4 regions of the Pandoraea morbifera genome follow, and region 2 is predicted to be linked to each of the others. Evidence: predicted binding sites of a transcription regulator. Region 2 holds the regulator's gene; each other region holds the start of a gene.
What was found. The regulator FNR, encoded in region 2, switches genes on or off when oxygen is low (the NO sensors DNR and NnrR bind a similar motif). The targets are predictions, from matches to a motif close to TTGATNNNNATCAA.

Region 1 (4,211 bases), on a different contig from region 2:
CCCGTGACCTGTTCGCGACCGTCGGGGTGCGTCAGCACGGTCTTGAACGAGCCGGCACGCACGGCATAGATGTATTCCAGCGTGTCGCCGGGCCGAAATAGCACCTCGCCCCGCCGGACCGTGCGGCGCACCCGTGTCACACAATCGAGCCGGCGTGCCGACTCGTCGGAGAGGCCTTCCGCCAGGCAGAACTGCCGGAGCAGGCAGGTGCTGCAACGGGGTGCGCTGGCGTCGACGTCATCGAAAGCCCGATGGATCCGGATGCTTCGCGCTGCGATTCCCGAGGTCTCCGAGGGATCGGCCGGACCGCGGGGAACGGGCGCGAGCGGCGAAATCGGGGCGAGGGGCGAACGGTTCGAAAGGGAAGAAGGGGCATACATGGCAACTCCGTCTCAACGGCCTCAAGTCAAGTCATCACGCTTGAAGTATTGGAGACAGACGCCGGAAAAAAAATAAGCGCGTTGCGCGACGTCGTGTCAGCCGACACGACAGCCTGTAGGCATTGGACTACAAACGGTGCGTTCAGGGATTGTCGCGAAGCAGCTCGTGGCGGATCGCGTAGTGCACCAGTTCCGTCTGGCTTCTGAGCTGGAGCTTCTGCAGGACGCGCGCCTTGTAGGTGCTCACGGTCTTGGCGCTCACGCACAGGCTGTCCGCAATGTCCGAGAGCGAGAGACCGCGCGCGAGCATCAGGAAGACATCGAATTCCCGGTCGGACAGGCGCCGGAAGCTCGGGCCCTCGTCTACCGTGCTCGCCAGGTCCCTGGCGATTCGCTCGGCCATCGATGGGCTCAGATATACCCCGCCGTCATGCACCTTGCGCACGGCGCTCACCAGTTCCGCCGGCGCGCTTTCCTTGGTCAGGTAGCCCGCGGCGCCGGCCTTGAGCGCCCTGACCGCGTACTGCTCTTCGCCGTGCATGGTGAGCACGAGCACGGCAAGCCGCGGAAACGTGGCCTTGATATGGGCAATCAGGTCAACGCCGCTGCGTCCGGGCATCGACAGATCGAGCAGCAGCACATCGCATGGCGTGGTCTGAAGCAGCGACATCGCCTCGGCGCCGTTCGATGCCTCGCCCACAATCTCCAGGGCCTCATTGCCGGCCAGGATGCGCTGCAATCCAGCCCTTACCAGCGTGTGATCGTCCGCAACGATGATGCGAGTCATTTGCCCGCCTTTCTGTCGTATACCCCGTTCGATGCATTGCATGTGCAATACCCACGCACGCCCATGCCCGGGCGTCCATGAAATCGATTCTACACGCGGCCTGACGCTTCCGGCAGGCGCATTCGACAGGTGGCGTCTATAGAACATTCCCGGGAGCTTCGGAAGGTTCGACGCCTGTCGGGGGGATCAGAAGCACCGGGCGGTGCGCCTGCCGCGCGCAGTTCTCAGCAACGCTGCCCAGCGCCAATCGCCGGAAGCCTCGCCGGCCGTGCGTGCCGATCACGATCAGGTCGGCTTGCCACTCGTCGGCGGCGGCATTGATCTGCACCGCCACGTCTCCGCCCAGCGGCAGCAGGTCGCGAATCTCCACGTCGCCGCTCACGCCCTCGTCGTTGAGCCGCTTCGTGGCCAGTTGGCGCATGCTCTCCCCTTGCATCCGAAGGGCTTCGATAAAGGGGAACGGATCGGCATCAGTGACATAGGCGACGGGAATGTCCACCACGAACAGCACGTGCAGCCGCGCCCGGCGTGCCTTTGCCATGGCCAATGCGTAATCGAACGCGGCGTCAGCGGTCGGACTGCCGTCAATAGCGACCAGGATTCGTTCATACATGATGTCCGCCCTCCTCGGTGACCGTCGGCAGGCCCGCCGCGCGTGGCGCGGTGCCGTCCGCTCCCGTGACCAGCATGACGGGGCGGTGCGCGCGGCGCAGCACCTGCTCGGCGACACTGCCGATCAACAGGCGTCGGACGCCCCTGCGTCCGTGCGTGCCCAGGATCAGCAGATCGGCTTGCCAGTGCTGGGCTTCACGCAGGATCGCGTCGGCGACCGTTCCACCCCAGGTGCGCAGATCGATCGAGCGCGTGTCGGCCTGCAGGCCTTCGTCGTGCAGTTTCTTGTAACTGTCCGCCAGGGTGAGCTGGCCCTCGGCGATCAGGCCCTCCCGAATCGCTTCAAGGTCGATGTAGGTGGCAAACGCCGCTTGGTAATGGGTGAACGGATCGTCGATGACATTGACTACCCTCACGACATCGTCTGGCATGGCGAACCGGATCGCTTCGTGCAGGGCGTGCCATGAGGTCTCGCTGCCGTCTGTGGCAAGCAGGATTCGATGAGACATTGCGTCGTCCTCACAGGAAGAGTGCGGTGAAATGTGCGTGACGCTCGCCGGTGACATGATTCGCCCGGCATTACGGTGACGTTACGCTGGCGATTAGACAGTAGCGCCGCCGGCACTCGCCGTGTGCCGGCACGCGACCGGGCATTGACTCACATCAACGTCGCGCCGCGCGTCACCGGGCGATTCGCCTCACGACGGCTATGCTCTCAGTGCCGGAGACGATATTCGCTCCGGTCCCTGTCAGAGGTGTTTCCATGCAGATGAGCTTTCTGGGCGCGGCCGGAACGGTCACCGGATCGAAAACCCTGCTTTCGGCTGCCGGAAGGCAGTTGCTGATCGATTGCGGCGCGTTTCAGGGCATCAAGAACCTTCGTGCGCGCAATTGGGCGCCGCCGGCGTTCGATCTGCATCGTCTCGACGCCGTCGTGCTCACTCACGCCCATATCGATCACAGCGGATACCTGCCGGTGCTGGCCCGCTATGGATTCCAGGGCCCGGTGTACTGCACGGCGGCCACGCGCGACCTGTGCGAGATCATGTTGCTCGACAGCGCGCACCTGGAAGAGGAACAGGCGGACTTTCTGAACCGGCACGGCAAATCGAAGCATCATCCCGCCCTTCCGCTCTTCACGACTGCGGATGCCAGGCGCGCCATCGGGCTGCTCAAGCCGAGGGCGTTCGACACACCGTTCGCCATTTCGCCTGACATCGAGGTCACATTCCGTCACGCGGGTCATATTCTTGGCGCGGCCATGGCGCAGTTCGACGTTGGCGCGACAAAGATCCTATTCTCGGGCGACCTTGGCCGGGCCGACGACCCGATCATGCCGGCGCCGGCAAACCCGGAGACGCCGGACTATCTGGTGCTGGAGTCGACCTACGGAGATCGGCTGCACGACCGCACCGATCCTGGCGGACAACTCGCCGAGATTCTCCACCGGACGTTCGCACGCGGCGGCACGGTGATCGTGCCTGCGTTCGCCGTGGGCCGGGTGCAAAGCCTGATGTACTGGATCGCGCGCCTCAAGGCGGCCGGCGAGATTCCGGACATACCGGTGTTTCTGGACAGCCCGATGGCGATCGACGTGACCCGGGTGTATTCGGCGCATCTGGCTGATCAGCGACTGGACCAGGCGCAATGCGCTCAAATGTGTGGCGCGGCTACCTTTGTAACGAGCGTCGATCAATCGAAGTGGCTTGACACGCGGGCCATGCCGTCGGTCATCATCGCGGGAAGCGGCATGGCCACGGGCGGCCGGGTGTTGCACCATCTCAAGGCGATGGCGGGCAACTGGCGCAACACCCTCCTGTTTACCGGATTTCAGGCGCCCGGCACACGCGGATCGACGTTGGTCGACGGCGCGAGCGAGGTGAAGATCTTCGGTGAGTATGTTCATGTGACGGCCGAAGTCATACAGCTCGATACGCTGTCGGCGCATGCCGACTATGCTGAAACGCTCAACTGGCTCGCGAAGTTCGACCGGCCGGTGCGTCACATCTTCCTCAATCACGGGGAGCCTGCGGCGTCCGACAGTTTGCGCAGACGTATTTCGGAGCGCTTCGATTGGCCGTGCCATGTCGTGGAGTTCATGGAGCAGGTGAGCTTGTCCGACGCGGGCCTCGCGTCGGCGCATCGTCCCCCGCCACAGGAGCCTGGCCGTGAAGATTGAGTTCCCCCGCGTCGCCGCCGTCTACAACGCCGACGACATGACCATCGAGTTTGCCGTCGACTGCGACGGCAAGCGAATCGTGTGCGCCATTTCGGCCGAGGCACTCGAAGACCACTGCGACGCCAAGTCCATCAATGCCGAGGACCTGATGGTTGCCTTCCGCGCCCACCGCCCGTCGATCGAGAAAATGACGGCGCGTTATCTCAAGCTCTGTCAGGGCGCGCCGATCCTGCTGCGAAGCGGCCACTTCCGC
Region 2 (4,211 bases):
GTGGCGTTGTTCGTTCGCGTGGCGGCGCTGGGCAATGTCTCGGCGGCCGGGCGCGAACGGGGGCTTTCGCCTGCCACGGCCAGCACCCGGCTGGCGCAACTCGAGGCCAGACTTGGGGCGCGTCTGCTGCATCGCACGACCCGACGCGTGGCGCTCACGCAAGAGGGGGAAGCGTTTCTCGCACAGGCACAGACGTTGCTGACAGCCGAGGCACAGGCGCTGGCGAGTGTTGGGCAGGGGCGCGCGGCGCCGCAGGGACGTTTGCGGGTGTCGTGCTCCTCGTCGTTCGGTCGTCAGCATGTCTCGCCCGCCTTGCCCGCGTTTCTCGATCGCTACCCCGGGATTTCGCTGGACTTTCGGTTGACCGATCGCGTGGTCGATCTGCTGGAAGAGGGCGTCGACCTGGCGATTCGCGTCGGGGCGCTGCGCGACTCAACGCTCGTGGCCCGCAAGCTCGCGAGCAATCGTCGCACGCTGTGCGCGTCGCCCGCGTATCTGGCGGCCCACGGCACGCCGAAGCATCCGGGCGATCTCGCCTCGCACGAGTGTCTGATTCTGGCGGGGCAGCGCGATTGGCGGTTCGTCACGCCGGGCGGGGAGTTGAACGTGCGAGTGGGCGGGCGACTGGTTTCCGATAACGGCGAGGTGCTGCGCGACGCGGTGCTCGCGGGCATGGGAATCGCGCTGAAATCGACGTGGGACGTCGGCACGCACCTGCAGCGCGGTGACCTGGTGCCGGTACTGCCTGCCTATCCACTGGCTGAAGACGTCGCCATCTGGGCCGTCTACCCCAGTCGGGTATTCGTGCCACCCAAGACGCACGCGCTGATCGAGTTTCTGCAGACCCGCTTCGGCCCCGGGCCGGTGCCGTACTGGGATGCGCGGCTCGACGCCTCGTAGCGTGGCTCAGGTGCATGAGTGGCCAGCGGCCAGCGGCCGGCGGCGCGAGTGCCTCAGTGAAGGTGATGCGTGCGGGCGAGCGTCGCGCCGTTATCTTCGTGTCCGATCGCGGGACTGGCGTGATGCAGCACGAGCCGCCAGCCGTCCGCCTCCTTCAGGTAGACGTTCGTGGCGAGTACGAAGGCGTAGCGCGCTTCGGGGTGTGATTCCACCTGGATCTGCTCGAGCACGTTATGCACGGCACATAGTGGATTGCGGGCCACCTGAAGGTGACTGACCGACACCGATAGCCCGCCGTTGGCCAGGATCTGCCGCCAGCTGCTGCGCACGGCCGCGGGGCCTACGTGCCGGGGGCCGGACGGATGGATGCAAACGACTTCCTCATCTTCCGACCAGACGTCCATCAGCGCGTCGGGGTCGCCCGTGCGCAGCGCCTCGTAATAGGCGTGCTCGGCGTCTTCCGGACTCAGAAAAATGGCAGCGGGCATAACGGCGGCCTCCGTCGGGATTTGGCGTCGGGCGGCAAATGCGCCGTCCGGCGATCGCGCCGACGATTATGGAGGGTTTGCCCGGGCTTGTCGAACGTCGAGCGTCTGACGGCAGCAGTGCGTGTCTCTTGATCTGGCGCAAGGCGGCGGGCGTCTTTGGCCGGTAGCGTATGGGGGTAACGCGGGGAAGCGTAACCGGTGAAGGGGGCGTGCGAGGCAAACCGAGGGCGGGGACGCCTGCGCGCCCCCGGTGACCGGTCTCAGCAGTGAATGCCGGAGACGCCGGCGAGTTCGCGCAGGGCGACGGCGTCGATGATCTTGACGTGCCGCTGGCGGATTTCGATCATGCCGTTTTGCGCGAAGCGCGAGAACAGGCGGCTGACCGTCTCGAGCTTGAGGCCGAGGAAACTGCCGATTTCTTCGCGGCTCATGCGCAGGACGAATTCGTTGGCGGCGTAGCCCCGCGCCGACAAACGCTCGGAGAGGTTGAGCAGGAAGACCGCGAGCCGCTCCTCGGCGCGCATGGTGCCCAGGGCGAGAAGCTGCTGATGCTCGTTGCGGATTTCCTGGCTCATCAGACGATGCAACTGGCGTTGCAGCGACGGCACCTGACGCGAAAGCGTCTCCAGTTCGCCGAAACGCGCGATGCACAGCTCGCTGTCCTCGAGCGCAATGGCGGTGGTGGGGTGATGACTGTCGGCCACCGCGTCCAGGCCGATCAACTCGCCCTGAAGGTGGAAGCCGACGACCTGCTCACGGCCGTCGGGCGCCGTGACGCAGCTTTTGAGCGACCCGAAGCGGATGCCATAGACGGCGCTCAGGTCATCGTTGGCGTGATAGAGCACCTCGCCTTTCTTGAGGCGACGGCGCTCGCTCACGAGTGCATCCAGTCGTTCCAGTTCCGCTTCCGGAATGCCGACGGGCAGGCAGAACTGGCCCAGCGAGCAAGTGGAACAGCGGGGCTGGACGACGGGAATGCGACCGATTTCTGTGGTCATGAAGGCCCCTGAAGTTATTTTGAGAGTTTACCATGGGGCGTCGACCTGTCGATTCCGCGCCAGGAATGGCGAGGGTTTGCACGACGCTTTACGGGCGACAGTGTTTCAGTAATAATTGCGCACATACCGGACGTCCGTCTCGCCGCACCATCGGCCTGGGCGTTTTCCCGGCAGGTCGTTTCGAAGCATCCAGGTTGCGCCGCCGTCACTACGACCGAACACAAACGGGCGCGCGCTTATGCGAAGCGGTTGTTTTTTCGATCTACGACCGTTTCTCGTGTTCCAAGCATCCATTTATTCCTGATTCCGGGTTGCCAAGCCCCCGGTTTGCTTAGTCGCACATGAATACCCAAGAGGCGAAACTCGTCCTCGAGACCGCGTTGATTTGCGCGCAGGAGCCGCTCAAGGTCGGCGATCTGCGCAAACTCTTCAATGACGCCGTGTCTGGTGACACGGTGCGCGCGCTACTCGAGGAAATCCGCATGCAATGGGACGGCCGCGGTGTGGAATTGGTGGCGCTGGCCACCGGCTGGCGTTTCCAGAGTCGTCCGCGCATGCGCGAATACCTTGACCGTCTCAATCCGGAGAAGCCGCCGAAGTATTCGCGTGCCGTGATGGAGACGCTTGCGATCATTGCATATCGCCAGCCGGTCACGCGTGGCGATATCGAGGAAATTCGCGGCGTGACGGTCAATACGCAGATCATCAAGCAGCTCGAAGACCGTGGCTGGATCGAGGTGATCGGTCATCGCGATGTGCCGGGGCGCCCCGGCCTGTACGCCACGACCAAGGACTTTCTCGACGACCTCGGGCTGCGCGCGCTCGATGCGCTGCCGCCGCTCGAGGACCCGGCGGCGCAAGCGCAAATCGACCTGCTCGCGCAGCAGAACATCGAGTTCGGCGAGCGGGCCGAGGGCGAGACGGGAGACGACGCGGCGTCTGACGACGCGCCGGTGGCCGATGCCGAAGCCCTGGCGCGTTTGGCGCAGGATTGCGCCGACGACCTGCCGCTCGCGCAGGGCCTGCCCGAAGGTCAACGGCCAACTTCCGGCGACGATGCGGTGACGGAAGACGTTTTGCTCGACGCGGTCATGGCCGAAGGCGACGCCCCCGCGGATGCGGCAGACTCCGGCGTATCCGAGGCGGCGCCTGGCGCCGCCGATGGCGATGTCGGCGCCGATGTCGGGGCAATTCCGACGGATGGCGAGGAACTCGTGCAGGCGGGACGCGTCAGTGAGCAGGTCGCCGCGCCGCAAGGTGAAGCGTCTGTTGATGAGATCGGTCGGGAGGTTGAGGGCCGTCACGGCGCTGAGGAAATTTCCGAAGATTCGGGGGCTGCGGCTAAGGAAGCCGGCGGTCCGCCGCAAGATGCGCAGTACCTCGCAAGTGAAGCAAACGATGCACCGACGCAGGCGGATGGTCCCGCGGCGCCGGTCGCGCAGGAGGTTTCCCCGCGCGCTGTCGACCCGGCAGCGAACGAAGCCGCCACCGGTCAGCCCATGTCCGGTGGGATGGATGACGACGAGAACGACGGGGACGACAAGACTCTCGTCACGGGCACCTGAGGCGCCAGCGCATTGCGTCACGCGCAACAGCAGGGCCACTAGCGATAAGAACGAAGTCGCGGCAAGGATTTGCCGCGCATTCATGGTGCGAACACGGATCAGGGCAGCGCAACTTGCCGGCCCGCAACGATCCCGTTTTCCAATGAGGTTGTGTTGAAACAGAACGAAGAATCCCAGGACCTGCACGCACGCGATGCCGGTGCCGAAGCACGTGCGCCGGAAGGCGAGGGTGGTGACGACAAGGCGTCGCGCCGCGGCTT
Region 3 (4,211 bases), on a different contig from region 2:
CTCAATGGGGTAGACGGCGGCGCGCGCGAGGAGGTCCCGGCATGAGCGGCACGACACGCGTCGATCACGCGAAAAACGCGGAGGCGTTTCTCGCCAAGACGGAACATGTGGCGTTCCACGACAAGCGACTCTGGGACCTGCGCATGAAGCGCGACGCGCAAGCGGCATCCATCGACGAATGGGAGACGCTGCGCACACTCGCCTCGCAGATCAAGGAACACACACTCTCCCGGCTGGGGGATTATCTCGAACAGTTCGCCGCGCGGGCCGAAGCCAACGGTGTGAAAGTGCATTGGGCGCTCGATGCCGCCGCGCACAACGCCATCGTGCACGGCATTCTGGCCGCGCACGACGTCAAGACGCTCGTCAAGAGCAAGTCCATGCTGACCGACGAGTGCGAGCTTCGCGAATACCTGGAACCGCGCGGCATCCGGGTGATGGAGACCGATCTCGGCGAGCGCATCCAGCAACTCGACGGGCAGCCACCGTCGCACGTGGTCGTGCCAGCCGTGCACAAGCTGCGCGGCGACGTGGCACAGTTGTTCGGGCGCACCCTCGGCACCGACCCCAACAACGACGATGTGCACTATCTGGCGGAAAGCCAGCGCCGCACGACACGCCCCGCCTTTCTCGAGGCGGGCGCCGGGATGACCGGCTGCAACTTCGCCATTGCCGAGACCGGCACCGTCGTGGTCTGCACCAATGAAGGCAACGCCGATCTGTCGGCGAACGTGCCGCCGGTACACATCGTGTCGCTCGGCATCGAAAAACTCATTCCGCGCATGGCCGATCTCGGCGTGTTCGTGCGCCTGCTCTCGCGCAGCGCGCTGGGCTCTCCCATCACGCAGTACACCTCGCATTTCCGTGCGCCTCGTCCGGGCACCGAAATGCACTTCGTCATCGTCGACAACGGCCGCACCGCCCGCCTGGCAATGGACGACTTCTGGTACTCGCTCAAGTGCATCCGCTGCGGCGCATGCATGAACACGTGCCCCGTCTACCGTCGCAGCAGCGGGCTGTCGTATGGCAGCACCTACGCCGGGCCGATCGGCGCCATCCTCAACCCCGCATACGACCTCAAACGTTACAGCGCGCTGCCGTTCGCATCCACGATGAACGGGAGTTGCTCGAACGTCTGCCCGGTGCGCATCAACATTCACGAGCAGCTGTACAAGTGGCGCCAGATCGTGGCCGAGGAAGGCGAGCTGCCGCCCGTCAAGCGCGGCCTGATCAAGGTCGCTGGCAAGCTGCTCGCCAATCCGGTGCTGTACCGGGCGTCGGTGAAGTCGATGAACGCCGCGTTGCACCGGTTGCCAAACCTGCTGCTCTATAACCCGCTCAATACGTGGGGCAAGGGCCGTGACCTTCCCGATGCGCCGTCGCAAACGTTTCGCGACTGGTACGACGCCAACCGCCCCACGCTCGATCCGGTATCGGAAGCGGCGGCGAGCGATCCCGATCAACCGAGCCCCGGGGAGACCCTGTGAATACGTCCCGCGAAGCATTCCTCGTTCGCGTGCGCGCCGCACAACGTGTGGCATTGCGCGACGACGACCACCCGACCGACGGCGGCCGCGAGCCCTTCCCCCTGCCGGCGCTCCCCGTCTTCGAGACGCCTGCCGGCGACCGCCGCGAACGTTTCGGCCATCAACTCGTCGCCATGGGCGGCAAGCTCGTGACATTGGACGACGCACCGGCATTGGCCGGCTGGCTTGCCGAACGCTTCCCCGGCATCACGCCGGTCACGGCGACGCCGCAGGCCCGAGGTGCGCAGCCGCTCGACGCGAGGCGCGCGCCGGCGTCGTTGCACGACGTTGAGGTCGGTGTGGTTCGCGCCCGCTTCGGTGTGGCTGAAACCGGCTCGGTCTGGCTCTCTGAGCAGGAGTACGGCGTGAATGCGCTCGGCTATCTCGTGCAACACCTCGTCGTGCTGCTCGACCCGCGCGACATCGTCGACGGCCTGCAGGACATTTACCGGCTGCCCGATTTCGCGTCGGCGCGATATGCAGTGCTGGTGACGGGGCCTTCGGCCACCGCCGATATCGAAGGGGTACTCATTCAGGGCGCGCAAGGCGTTCGCTCGCTCACCGTCGTGTTGCTGCCGCGAGACTGATTGCATCGGAATGCCACGCGAGCGCGCGACAGTTTGTCGCATGACGCGCTCGTGTTTCCCCGCGCTTGACGCGCATCAAGTACGCCTGCGCGCCCCGCTTCTACCATCGTCCGTGCTCACTCACGACTTTGGACAACATCATGAAGCACTCTCTCGGCGCCACGGCGATCGCCGCCGCACTGCTCACCGGCATCGCCTTTTCCAGCACTTGCGCCAACGCGCAATCGTCACAAGGGGCGCCCGAAGCGCAGAAGACCTTCGGCTTCATCAAGGACAGCTCACAGGGGATCTACGCCGGCGACATCCTTGCGCGCGTGCGCGCCATCGGCATCATGCCGGACTCGCATGCAAGCGGCAGCGTGCTGCCGACGCTGGGGGTGACCGTCAACAATGCCATCGTGCCCGAACTCGACTTCACGTACATGATTCTCGACAACGTGGGCGTGGAGCTCATTCTCGGCATGTCCCGTCATCAGCTCACGTCGAGCCTCGGACATCTCGGGGGTGTGAACGTACTGCCGCCGACGCTGCTGCTGCAATACCATTTCAACCACGCAGGCAAGGTTCGGCCTTACGTCGGCGCGGGCGTCAACTACACGCGCTTCTGGAACAGCAGCCTGAATGCGGGCGGCACACCGATCTCGATCAAGAACCACAGCGTCGGTCCCGCACTGCAAGCCGGCGTGGACATCCAGATGACGAAGAACCTCTTCTTCAACGTCGACATCAAGAAGATCTGGATGAAGACCGACACCTCGCTTGCCGGCGCCGATCTCGGCACGCTTCACATCGACCCGCTCATCGTGGGCGTCGGCCTCGGCATGAAGTTCTGATTCCGATGTGGACCGCCACTGATGCCTGTCGGGCGGTGGCGCTCCCTTTTCATGAGTGTCCGGGCTGCTGCAAGTCCACGTTGGCAACACGCACGTGACGTCCGGCGATGCGTCAAATTGTCGCGTCCTCCCTACATGAGAACGCAAAGCATTTACGTTGCCCGAAGACCCCGCCTACAATGCCTGGTTCCGTGAATCTCACGTCGTCACTCCCCCGGCCCAGGCATGCGCAAGCTCCGACAGCAACGCGTCGCAATCGGGATCGCCTTGCTGGCGATCCTGCTGGCGGCGCTCATGCCTGCGATCGCGCAGTGGCGGGCCGCCGTTCAGCAGGACCCCTTCGCGATCTACTGCACGGCGCAAGGCACGCAGGCCTCGCTCGGCACGAACACGGCAGCGCGCGCCGATGCACAGCGAGCACCCGCCCACGACGGCCACTCCGGACACGACGACGCACAGGCACCGCCCGCGCCGTCTCGCGCCACTGAGCAACACGGCCTTCACGGTGGTGCCGATCATTCGCTCGCATCGGCCGACCACTGGGAGAAGTGCGGCTACTGCACGCTCTGGGCGCACCAGCCGCTCGTCACGACCGACGTTCTTACCCTCCCGCGCGCCGCGCAGTCAAACATCGACCCGCCCCCCCGGGTACGGGTGCCGTACTACCCGCGCACCGGCTTTCGCGCCGCCCTCGCGCGCGCACCGCCAGTCGGCGCCGCCTGATCCTTCACGAGCCGGTCTCGACCGGTAAAGCTTGCCGAACGCGCCATGCCTGGCCGGTTCGTGCGATCGCTCGCGCGCTGCGCGACGACGCACGTCGTCGCCCGTCGCCCGTCGCCTTGCGTCTCTCACGATGCAACGAACGCGCCGTGCGTCCACCGCACCCGGCATTTGACAAGACTTCGCACAATGCGCGTGCGGCCGTACACGTACATCAGGCGACCGCCCGGCGCGGTCGCACGAGAGAGAGAATTCCATGTCGCGTTTCCAGACGCAGAAGCCGTTGCAAACGGCCATCGCGCTCGCCCTTGCCTCCCTCGGCAGTGCAGCGCACGCACTGACGACCGCCCCCGAGGCCACGTTGCCCGTGACCGTAGTGACCGCTCCGCCCGAATCACTCACTTCACCGAGCGTGGAAGTGCAAAAAGCCGACCTGTTCCAGACGGTCGGCGCCGTCGGCTTCGTCGACGCCGACGCGTACCAGAACACCTACGCCTTCAATCTGCGCGACATTCTCAAGGACAGCCCCGGTGTCTACGTGCAGA
Region 4 (4,211 bases), on a different contig from region 2:
TTCGCATGATTCGCTCCAGTCCGCGCCGGGCCACAGTCCGGCGCGATGAAAGTCGTCGCGCGTGCCGTCGTGGAGCCGCGAATCGACGATGACGCCGTCGGGCGCGGTCAGCAACACGGCCTGGTGCGGATTCATCAACTGTCGCTGCAAGCGTTCGAGCACCGGCATCGACACGCAGCGCAACTGCTCCATCGCGTTGCGTCGCTCGCGCAATTCCGACGACGCCAGCACGCGCGGCGCCATGCGCGCGCCCGGATCGAGCGCATGCGCGTCGAGGCAGCGGCGCCACGAGCTGGCGATGTTCGGGTCGGTCTCGGCGGTGCCCGGCGCCGGGCGCCCTTGCGCAACGCTCAGCACACGGCGCGCGTGTGCCGACTCGGTATTGACTGGCATTGGTCGTCTCCCCCTGCCGGATGATCTGCGGATCTCGTGTTCGTCCCTGAAGCATGTCGCATGCCGGGGGGGTTTGCAATGCGCTATGTCAATCGACGGGCAAAGGGCGATTGCCTGTCACGACGGTGAGACACCCCCGTCATCGCATGGCACAGATGTGTCACGGAATCGGCACACCCGGCGCCGGGCAGCGTACCGGCCATGCCCGTGGCGCCTGGCGCGCGCCGGGGTGGCCCGCGAATTGCTTGGGGGTGTGGCGTGGCCGCCGCGCCACCGACACGACAATATCCGGAGACACGACATGCGATACGCCCCACCCGGCACACCCGGTGCCCTGCTGTCCCTGCAACCGCGTTACGAGAACTACATTGGCGGCAAGTTCGTGCCGCCCGTGGAGGGACGATACTTCACCAACACGTCGCCGGTCACAGGCGGGGTGATCGGCGAGTTTCCCCGCTCCGGCGGTGCCGACATCGAGCTGGCCCTCGATGCGGCCCACGCCGCGGCGCCGCAATGGGGAAAGACCTCGGTGCAGGCGCGCTCGCGCATTCTGCTGCAAATCGCCGACCGGCTCGAGAGCCAGTTGGAGCGCTTCGCCGTGGCCGAGACGTGGGACAACGGCAAGCCCGTGCGCGAGACGCTCGCCGCCGACCTGCCACTCGCCATCGATCACTTCCGCTACTTCGCGGGCTGCATCCGCGCGCAGGAGGGCACGGCGGCCGAGATCGATGCCCACACGGCGGCCTACCACTTCCATGAGCCGCTTGGTGTCGTGGGTCAGATCATTCCGTGGAATTTTCCGTTGCTGATGGCGGCATGGAAACTTGCGCCCGCGCTGGCGGCGGGCAACTGCGTGGTGCTCAAGCCTGCGGAGCAGACGCCGCTCACGATCACGCTGTTTGCCGAGCTCGTGGGCGATCTGCTCCCGCCGGGGGTGCTCAACATCGTGCAGGGCTTTGGCAAGGAGGCGGGTGAAGCGCTGGCGACAAGCCGGCGCATCGCCAAGATCGCCTTCACGGGCTCGACCCCCATCGGCGGACAGATTCTCGCGCGTGCGGCCGCCAATCTGATTCCGAGCACGGTCGAGCTGGGTGGCAAGTCGCCGAACATCTTCTTCGACGACATCATGCGCGGCGAACCCGAATTCGTCGAAAAGGCGGCGGAGGGGCTGGTGCTCGGCTTCCTGAACCAGGGTGAGGTATGCACATGCCCGTCGCGAGCGCTCGTGCAGGAGTCGATCTACGAGCCGTTCATGGAAGTGGTCATGGCGCGTGTGTCGCGCATCAAGCGCGGCGATCCGCTCGACACGGAGACCGCGGTGGGTGCGCAGGCGTCGCAGCAGCAGTTCGACAAGATCCTCACGTATCTCGACCTCGCCCGCAAGGAGGGTGCCACGATACTCACCGGCGGCGGCATCGAGAGGCTCGATGGGCCGCTCGCCTCGGGCTTCTACATCCAGCCCACGCTGCTCAAGGGCGATAACCGCATGCGCGTGTTCCAGGAAGAGATCTTCGGGCCGGTGGTAGGCGTGACGACCTTCAAGGACGAAGCGGAGGCACTCGCAATTGCGAACGATACCGAGTTCGGCCTTGGCGCCGGGGTCTGGACACGCGACATCAATCGCGCCTATCGGATGGGGCGTGCGATTCAGGCCGGGCGCGTGTGGACCAACTGCTATCACCTCTATCCCGCGCACGCGGCGTTCGGCGGCTACAAGAAGTCGGGGATCGGGCGCGAGACCCACAAGATGATGCTCGACCACTACCAGCAAACGAAGAATCTGCTGGTGAGCTACGACGTCAACCCGCTCGGGTTCTTTTGAGCGTTCGCTCTATTCCTTGTCCGGTTTGCAGCAGATCAAGGACGCATCGCGCCGAGGGTGCGATGCTGTCCTCAGTGCTTGCAAGCGTTGATTCTGGACACCGCCGGCGCGTCCGGTCGGCATCGACGATGCCGTCGGCCGCGCGCGCGTTGTGCCCCTCACAGAGCAGATCAGGAGCATCACCATGAGCACGACCTTTTTCATTCCCGCCGTCAATATGATGGGTGTGGGTAGTCTCGACGAGGCGATTGCCGCCTTGCGTCAATATCAGTTCCGCCGCGCGTTGATCGTGACCGACGCGGGCCTTGCCAAGGCCGGCGTCGCCGACAAGGTGGCCGGGATGCTGGCTCGCGAGGACATTCAGTCGGTGGTATTCGACGGTGCCAAGCCGAACCCCACGGTCGGCAACGTGGAAGCCGGGTTGGCGATGTTGCGCGAGCGTCAGTGCGATTTCGTCATCTCGCTCGGCGGCGGCTCGCCGCACGACTGCGCGAAAGGCATTGCATTGTGCGCGACCAATGGCGGGCACATTGCGGACTACGAAGGCGTTGACCAATCGAAGAAGCCGCAGCTGCCGCTCGTCGCGATCAACACAACGGCAGGCACGGCGAGCGAAATGACGCGCTTTTGCATCATCACGGACGAGAAGCGCCACGTGAAGATGGCGATCGTGGACCGGAACGTGACCCCGTTGCTGTCGGTCAACGACCCGGCCCTGATGGTGGCGATGCCCCAGGGGCTGACCGCCGCCACGGGCATGGACGCACTCACGCACGCCACCGAGGCCTACGTGTCGACGGCCGCTACGCCGATTACCGACGCGTGCGCGCTCAAGGCGGTAACGCTGATCTCGCAGAACCTGCGGCGCGCCGTATCGCACGGCGACGACATGGCGGCACGCGAGAACATGGCGTATGCGCAATTCCTGGCGGGGATGGCCTTCAACAATGCGTCGCTCGGTTACGTGCACGCGATGGCGCACCAGCTCGGCGGCTTCTACGACTTGCCGCACGGCGTGTGCAACGCGGTGCTGCTGCCGCACGTCGAGGAGTTCAATGCAAGTGTGAGTGCCGCACGCCTGAGGGACATTGCGCAGGCGATGGGCGAGAAGGTCGACGGACTGAGCGCCGAGGAAGGCGCGAAGGTGGCCATCGCCGCGATCCGGCGCCTGTCGAAGGACATCGGCATTCCGGCCGGTCTCGAGGCACTCGGTGCGAAGACATCGGATATTCCCACGCTGGCGGCGAACGCCATGCAGGACGCGTGCGGCCTCACGAACCCGCGACGCGCCGAGCAAGCCGAGATCGAGGAGATCTTCCGTCGGGCGTTTTGATGGAGTTGCGCATCGACACGGCCGAAAGCGGCGATTCACCGATGTGATGGCCGACGGAAGCCCTCAGGGGTTGCGGGAATGAGGATGTCCCGCAACCCGTCTGTATGTGACAGCGCCTCGTTCAGCGCGTGGTCATGCCGACAGGCGGCTGCACCGGCTGAATCGTCTGGACCGTCACACCTGCAAGCGTAGCAATGCCGTTGGCCGCATCGGAGCCGACGTTCTCGGCCACCAGGCCAATGCCGTTGATCGTCGTCCGGGCCGTATCTTCAACCAGATAAGTCCGGCCGGAGACGTCGACGCGCGCCTTGATGTGATCGCCCGGAATCAGGACGCCAAGCAGCACACGCGCGGCGGTAGAGCGTGCGTTGTACTCCTCGACCGTAATTTTCACTGGGACACCGCTGGCTGACACCGGCATGCCGTTCTTGTCCGCCTGCTTCTTGAATCCCGCGATCAAGCTCGCCTTTACCTCGTCGTCGACGCTGTGACCGTTCGATTCGATGGTCGGCACCGCAACGCCCTGCTTCAACGTGGCGGCGAGCGACGGATCCACCCCTCGCGACATGTCCGGGCCCGAGGGCGTGGAAGCGCAACCGGCCAGCGCCAGCATCATGACCAAAAGCGCCGCGCGCGGGAGAGTACGTCCATTCATGCGTTTAC

Region 1: a site for FNR is predicted at 2,433-2,446, ahead of PMO31116_RS01065 (MBL fold metallo-hydrolase RNA specificity domain-containing protein). Genes of this name have one in related genera too.
Region 3: a site for FNR is predicted at 2,179-2,192, ahead of PMO31116_RS04850 (OmpW/AlkL family protein). Genes of this name have one in related genera too.
Region 4: a site for FNR is predicted at 2,241-2,254, ahead of yiaY (L-threonine dehydrogenase). Genes of this name have one in related genera too.

The regions. Positions count from the first base shown of each region.
Region 1 covers NZ_CABPSD010000001.1:246,936-251,146, forward strand. Annotated here, with positions in the region: gene PMO31116_RS01045 (cyclic nucleotide-binding domain-containing protein) at 1-380, opposite strand, end outside; gene PMO31116_RS01050 (response regulator) at 523-1,167, opposite strand; gene PMO31116_RS01055 (universal stress protein) at 1,304-1,780, opposite strand; gene PMO31116_RS01060 (universal stress protein) at 1,773-2,288, opposite strand; gene PMO31116_RS01065 (MBL fold metallo-hydrolase RNA specificity domain-containing protein) at 2,543-3,958, shown strand; gene PMO31116_RS01070 (DUF1488 family protein) at 3,948-4,211, shown strand, end outside.
Region 2 covers NZ_CABPSD010000010.1:49,256-53,466, forward strand. Annotated here, with positions in the region: gene PMO31116_RS16625 (LysR family transcriptional regulator) at 1-900, shown strand, start outside; gene PMO31116_RS16630 (YybH family protein) at 954-1,388, opposite strand; gene fnr (fumarate/nitrate reduction transcriptional regulator Fnr) at 1,649-2,386, opposite strand; gene scpB (SMC-Scp complex subunit ScpB) at 2,728-3,951, shown strand; gene PMO31116_RS16645 (pseudouridine synthase) at 4,105-4,211, shown strand, end outside.
Region 3 covers NZ_CABPSD010000002.1:311,782-315,992, forward strand. Annotated here, with positions in the region: gene PMO31116_RS04835 ((Fe-S)-binding protein) at 1-45, shown strand, start outside; gene PMO31116_RS04840 (lactate utilization protein B) at 42-1,487, shown strand; gene PMO31116_RS04845 (LutC/YkgG family protein) at 1,484-2,113, shown strand; gene PMO31116_RS04850 (OmpW/AlkL family protein) at 2,254-2,946, shown strand; gene PMO31116_RS04855 (DUF2946 family protein) at 3,172-3,669, shown strand; gene PMO31116_RS04860 (TonB-dependent receptor family protein) at 3,923-4,211, shown strand, end outside.
Region 4 covers NZ_CABPSD010000014.1:95,199-99,409, forward strand. Annotated here, with positions in the region: gene PMO31116_RS19800 (sigma-54-dependent Fis family transcriptional regulator) at 1-393, opposite strand, end outside; gene exaC (acetaldehyde dehydrogenase ExaC) at 695-2,215, shown strand; gene yiaY (L-threonine dehydrogenase) at 2,400-3,548, shown strand; gene PMO31116_RS19815 (hypothetical protein) at 3,670-4,203, opposite strand.